2 linked regions of the Methylovirgula sp. 4M-Z18 genome follow. Each later gene encodes a partner of the first gene's protein in a complex. Links are inferred from orthologs where the notes say so. Each region holds a gene or a part of one and is shown in the gene's direction. Other genes may lie near its edges.

Evidence for each region.
Region 2: the proteins of V9T28_RS22150 (region 1) and dapF are in contact, whole or in part, in a solved structure (PDB 5YGU), measured with the Escherichia coli proteins. The link is inferred for Methylovirgula sp. 4M-Z18 from one-to-one orthologs.

What each region holds. Positions count from the first base shown.
Region 1 is NZ_CP149574.1:4,780,853-4,784,042, forward strand. What follows is about bases 1-2,872. They hold V9T28_RS22150 (RNA pyrophosphohydrolase), read left to right. Parts: upstream 1-1,119; coding sequence 1,120-1,626; downstream 1,627-2,872. Other genes in these bases: V9T28_RS22145 (S41 family peptidase), read left to right, coding at 1-941; V9T28_RS22155 (DMT family transporter), read right to left, coding at 1,571-2,551. Outside these bases: hisE (phosphoribosyl-ATP diphosphatase), read left to right, coding at 2,983-3,190. UniProt on the Escherichia coli protein: Master regulator of 5'-end-dependent mRNA decay.
Region 2 is NZ_CP149574.1:209,761-212,918, forward strand. The notes cover bases 58-2,897. They hold dapF (diaminopimelate epimerase), read left to right. Parts: upstream 58-961; coding sequence 962-1,834; downstream 1,835-2,897. Other genes in these bases: V9T28_RS00885 (hypothetical protein), read left to right, coding at 58-84; V9T28_RS00890 (GyrI-like domain-containing protein), read right to left, coding at 58-771; mtaB (tRNA (N(6)-L-threonylcarbamoyladenosine(37)-C(2))-methylthiotransferase MtaB), read left to right, coding at 1,831-2,897. In the rest of the region: more of V9T28_RS00885, read left to right, coding at 1-57; more of V9T28_RS00890, read right to left, coding at 1-57; more of mtaB, read left to right, coding at 2,898-3,135. UniProt on the Escherichia coli protein: Involved in the succinylase branch of the L-lysine biosynthesis and in the biosynthesis of the pentapeptide incorporated in the peptidoglycan moiety. Catalyzes the stereoinversion of LL-2,6-diaminopimelate (L,L-DAP) to meso-diaminopimelate (meso-DAP).

The sequences.
Region 1 (3,190 bases):
TCGACAAGATGCGCGGCGCGCCGCAAACCCAGATCACCTTGAAGATCCTGCGCGGCCCCAACAAGGAAGTGAAGGAATTCAAGCTCACCCGCGACATCATCAGGGTCAAGTCGGTGAAGTTCGAGGAGAAGGGCGACATCGGCTATATCCGCATCACCCAATTCACCGAACAGACCTTCGACGGTCTGAAGGATGCGATGACGAAATTCGCCGCCGACATTCCGGATGACAAGTTCAAGGGCTATATCGTGGACTTGCGCAACGATCCGGGCGGCCTGCTGAACCAGGCCATCGCCGTGTCGAACGCCTTCCTGGACAAGGGCGAAATCGTCTCGACCCGCAGCCGCAACCCCGAAGACACCCAGCGCTGGAACGCCGGCGCGCACGATCTGTCGAAGGGCAAGCCGCTGATCATCCTGGTCAACGGCGGCTCGGCCTCGGCCTCTGAAATCGTCGCGGGCGCGCTGCAGGATCACCAGCGTGCGATCATCCTCGGCACCCGCTCCTTCGGTAAGGGCTCGGTGCAGACGATCATCCCGCTACCGCAATCGGGCGGCGCTGTGCGCCTCACCACAGCGCGCTACTACACGCCGTCGGGCCGCTCGATCCAGGCCAAGGGCATCGAGCCCGACGTGCAGGTGCTCGAGGATGTGCCGGACGATCTGAAGGGCAAGGACCAGATCGAGGGCGAGGCTTCGCTGAAGGGCCACCTGCTCAACAGCGGTCCGGAAGAGCATGGCTCGCAGGCCTATGTGCCGCCGGACCCGAAGGACGACAAGCAATTGATCGCTGCGATGGAAATTCTGCACGGCAAGAAGCCGGCCGAGGTCGCGGCGGAATTCGCGCCCAAGCCCGATCCGGCGAAGGCTCCGGCCGCCGATGCGGCGAAGCCGGCCGATCCGGCCAAGCCCGATGCGCCGAAAACGGATTCGCCGAACTGACGCACCTCCGGCCAAGGATTTAAGAAAGCGGCGAAGCGATTCGCCGCTTTTCTTATGCGCGCCACGATTTGCGGCGATGTCTGGGCCGCCGAAATTTGACCCGGCGAGGGTTGTCTATCTGCGTGGGCGATGGACATTATAGCTAAGGGTGATACGCGCGCGAAAAGGAGCAAACTTCATGATGCCGACCGAGACCAATTCGCTCTACCGTCCCTGCGTCGGCGTCATGGTGCTCAATGCCAAAGGGCTGGTGTTCATGGGCCGGCGCAAGAACAGGCGCCAGGTCGAACACACGGCGCCGAATTACGAATGGCAGATGCCGCAAGGTGGCATCGATCCCGGCGAGGATCCGTATGAGGCGGCGTTGCGCGAATTGCGCGAGGAAACCAATATCTCCTCCGTCAGCCTGCTCGCCGAGGCGAAGGATTGGTATTCCTACGATCTGCCCGACGAGATCATCCGGAGCGCCTGGAAAGGACGCTTTCGCGGCCAGACGCAGAAGTGGTTCGCCTTGCGTTTCGAGGGCGATGAAAGCGAGATCGACATTGATGCACCCGGCGGCCATAAGCCGGAATTCGACGCCTGGCGCTGGGAGAAGATGGCGCGCCTGCCCGAACTGATCATCCCGTTCAAGCGGGCGGTTTATGAGCGGGTGCTTGCCGACTTCCGGCACCTCGCGCCTTGAGCAAGTCGACAAGACGTCCGTCAATCGCCGCAAGCCCCAAGCCGATCAGAGCGACGCCGGCGACATGCACCCATTGCAGCCGCTCGCCGAGGAAGATGGCGCTGAGCAGAATCGCGCTCACCGGAATGAGAAACGTCACCAGCGACAGGTTGGTCGCGCCGGCATTGGCGAGCACACGAAAGTAAAGAATATAGGCGAGGGCGGTGGAGGCGACGGCCATGGCGACGAGCGACGAGACCGCGCCGACGCTTGGCGCTGCATACTGCCAAGGCTGGTCGACCAGCACGACGACCGGCAAGAGGATGACGCTTGATGCCGCGACCTGGCCGAAGGCCGTCTGCAACGGCCGCACGCCCATGGCCTTGAAACGGCGGCCGAACATGGCGGCAAACCCATAGATCAGCGCCGCCGTGAGGCAGCTCAAAATCGCCAGCACCGGCGTGTCGTTACCGCCATCCGCGAGCGCGCCGAAGAGTTTGGGCGCGATCATCACCGCAACACCGCCAAAGCCGAGCAGAACGCCGACACCCTTGCGCACGGTCAGCTTCTCGTTGCTGGTGAGCACATGCGCGACCAGCACGGTGAACAACGGCGTCGTCGCGTTGAGGATGGCCGAGAGCGACGCCGCGATGGCATTGGGCATCGAACTCTCGCCGTAGAAGATCAGGCTGAACGGCAGCACATTGTTGAGCAGGCCCATGCCGAAGAAGGCGAGCCAAACGCGCGGCGCGGTCGGGATGCGCTCGCCCAAAAACGGCAGCGCGAGCGCCAGCACCAGTGCCGCGAGCGCCACGCGGCCGAAGACCAGCGTGAAGGTCGGAATTTCGGCGCCGGCAATCTTCACGAAGAAGAACGTGCCGCCCCACAGAACGGAAAGCACCAAGAGCTCGGCCCAATCTTTGGACCCCATGGATGGCTGCGACATGGTTCCTCCTTGCCTTTCCGTTATGCTTGGCCGACCGAACCGTTCCAGCGAATCTTTGTCATCGGTTCCACTCGAAACCCCGATCGGTCGCGGGACGGCGGCTTTCCGGCAATGAGCATGGCGTATAGGACACCTGCCAAGGCCGCACTCCGCTTCTTGCGCTCAAAATGAACACGGCGCTGAGCGAATCCGTTTTAGCGCTGCGATACAGGCGCATTTTCAAAACGATGCGGCTCGCTCGCAGCGCGCGGGCCGCCTTCGCAAGATGTCACCTGCCGTGTGTGCGGTGCGGTTGTCCAAGCGTACAACACTGTGGGAATTGACAAGCGCGAGACAATAGGCTTTGCAAAAAGCCACAAATTGTGGCCCGTATTTCCGGGCGTTCCACCGATTTTCCCACAACAAGTCTCTATTTCTCGTATGGTGTCAGCATGACCGATTCGATCAACCGCCTCTATGCTACGGTCCTTACCGCCCGCGACCGCGACCCCAATTTGTCGCGCACGTCGAAATTGTTTCGCGACGGCGTGCAGAAGATGGCGAAGAAGCTTGCCGAGGAAGCGATTGAAGTCGGTCTCGATGCGGTGCAGATGCATCGCGAGGCGGTGATCATGGAAAGCGCCGACCTGCTCTATCATC
Region 2 (3,158 bases), 4.6 Mb from region 1 along the record:
CTACTTAATATAAACGTAAATATTCACGTCCAGATTGACGTCGTCCGAGCCGCTGACGTCGTTGACATATTCCTCGATCAGTAGGTTCTGCGCTTCGAGATCTTTCTCGTCGAGATAGGCGGCGATCGCCTCGTAGGTCGAGCTGATTTCGTCATAGGCGCCGTGGTGCTGGAATTTCAGCACCTTGCCGGCCGGCGTCTTGCCGATCTTCACGTCCGGCGACAGTTCGGTTTTGCCCTCGGGCGCCGATTCGAGCAGGATCAGCGCCTCGTAGCGGAAGCCTTTGTCGTCGGTGTCGAGGAAGAGGGCCATCGGCCGGCCGATCGCTTTCAAGCCCGCCTTGTCGAGTTCGCCACGTACCTGCTTGAAGCCGTCCTGCAGCTTGGTGTAGCCCTCGTCCCAGGTGGCCGAGCCGGAGACATAGGCCATCGGCTGCTCGGCCATGGTGATGCTTTGCACGGCCGAGGCGTCGCTCGCAGCCTTGTTCGGATCTTCTGCGGGCTGCTGCGGCACTTTGGCCGAATCGTTCGGCGTCGTCGGCGCGATCGTCACCGGCGGGGCCGGGGTCGGCTGGGCAGGAGGCGTCGTCGTGGCCGCCGCCGGCGGGGTTGCGGGCGCGGCGGGGGCTGGTGTCGCGGGAGCCGGCGTCGCAGGGGTGGCGGCCGGATTATCGGTCGTCGTTTGTGCCTGGGCGATTGGGGCGGCGAGGCTCAAGCACAGGCCGAGAATGGCCATGCGGCCGATTTGCTTGAGCGATGTGACAAAGGCCATCAGTAAGCTCCAAATTCCTTAATCCACCGCGCCCCACGGACGAATCTCTCATATCTATTTGACCTTTTTGCATCGGAAAGCCAAGGGGCGGCCCGGTTCGAGGTCCGCGTCAAACTGGTCCTCGCCTTGGAAATCCGCTATAGACGCGCCATATCCCCTTCGCACATGTCGCGTTCGAATAGGTTTTAACATGTCCAGTCCGCTCGCGGGCCGCCCGTTTTACAAGATGAATGGTGCCGGTAACGAAATTGTCGTGCTCGATTTGCGTGGCACCAATCTCACCGTTGCGCCGCATGAGGCGCGCGCCATCGGCCGCGGGCCGGGACTCCTGTTCGATCAATTGATGGTGATCCACGATTCCCGTACCCCGGGCGCCGAGGCTTTCGTCAAGATTTACAACATCGACGGCTCGGAAGCCGAAGCCTGCGGCAATGGCACGCGCTGCGTCGCCTGGGTGATGACGCCCGGCACGCAAACCCGCGCTTTTGCGGTCGAGACGGTCGCCGGCCTGCTCGAATGCGCCCGCGAGGGAGATTGGTCCTTCACCGTCGACATGGGCCTGCCGCGCTTCGAGTGGCAGCAGATCCCGCTGAGCCGGCCCGAGCCCGACGCAAAGGCGATCGATCTGACTTGCGGCCCGATCGGCGGCAAGATTTTGCAAAATCCGTCCGTCGCCAATATGGGCAATCCGCACGCGATTTTCTGGGTCGAGGATGTCGAAGCCTATGATCTCTCCGCCTTCGGCCCGAAGCTCGAACACGATCCGATCTTTCCGCAAAAGGCCAATATCTCGCTCGCCCATGTGGTGAGCCGCGACCATATCGTCCTGAAGGTCTGGGAACGCGGCGTCGGCTTGACCCGCGCCTGCGGTTCGGCGGCCTGTGCCGCGGCGGTCTCGGCGGCGCGCAACGGCGTCACGGGACGCGAAGTGCGCGTGACGCTGCCCGGCGGCGATCTTCTCATCGACTGGCGTGCCGACGACCATGTGATGATGACCGGCCCGGTCGAACTCGAATTCGAGGGCACGTTCGATCCCGCCCTGTTTGCGGACGAAATGGTGTGAGCGCGCCGCGCGCTCCCGCGGTGCAGGGCTTCGGCTGCCGTGTCAATATGATCGAGACGGAAACGATCCGGCAGGCGCTCGAGGCCCACGGGCGCGACGATCTCGTGGTCATCAATACCTGCGCCGTCACCGCCGAGGCGGTGCGGCAGGCAAAACAAGCTATCCGCCGCGCGCACCGCGACCAGCCGCAAGCGCAGATCATCGTCACCGGCTGCGCCGCGCAATCCGAGCCCGAAACATTTGCCGCCATGCCGGAAGTCGCGCAGGTGATCGGCAACGACGTGAAACTCAAGCCGGAGACCTGGGCCCGCGATTTCGGCACGGACACGCAAGAGCGTGTGCGGGTGAACGACATCATGGCTGTGCGGGAAACCGCCGCGCCGTTCTTGGAAGGGTTCGACGGCCATACCCGAGCTTTCGTGCAGGTGCAGACGGGCTGCGATCATCGCTGCACCTTCTGCGTCATTCCGTTCGGCCGCGGCAATTCGCGCTCGGTGCCGATGGGCGATGCAGTGACGCAAATCGCGCGATTGGTCGAGCGCGGCTACCGCGAGGTCGTGCTCACCGGTATCGACATCACCTCCTATGGCGCCGATCTGCCGGGCGCGCCGAAACTCGGCCGTCTGGTCAAACATATCCTGCGGCAGGTGCCGCACCTGCAGCGGCTGCGCATCTCCTCGATCGATTCGGTCGAGGCCGATGACGATCTCATCGATGCGCTGGCAAACGATGCGCGCATGATGCCGCATCTGCATCTCTCGCTGCAGGCGGGCGACGATCTGATCCTGAAGCGCATGAAGCGCAGGCACAGCCGCGCCGATGCGGTGCGCTTTTGCGAGCGGATCCGTAAATTGCGGCCCGATATCGTCTTCGGCGCCGATCTCATCGCCGGTTTTCCGACCGAGAGCGAGGAGATGTTCGCGCAATCGCTGGCGCTAATTGATGAGTGCGGCCTCACCCACCTGCACGTCTTCCCCTATTCGCCGCGCCGCGGCACGCCGGCCGCCAAAATGCCGCAAGTGCCGCGCCCCTTGATCAAGGAGCGGGCCAGCCGCCTGCGCGCCCAGGGCGAGGCGGCGATGGGCCGGCATCTTGCCGCCCAGGTCGGCCGCACGGTGGCGGTGCTGATGGAGCGCGGTGGCACGGGCCGCATGGAGGATTTCACGCCGGTCCAGGTGCAAGAGGCGCAGGCCGGCGAGTTGTTGTTGACACAAATCTTGTCACTGCGAAACGGCAAATTATTGGGAGCTCCTGTGGCGCATCTAGTATCTACCTCCGGCCGTGAGAGCCGCGCCATCTAGAGGAAGTTGAAATTTTAGATTAA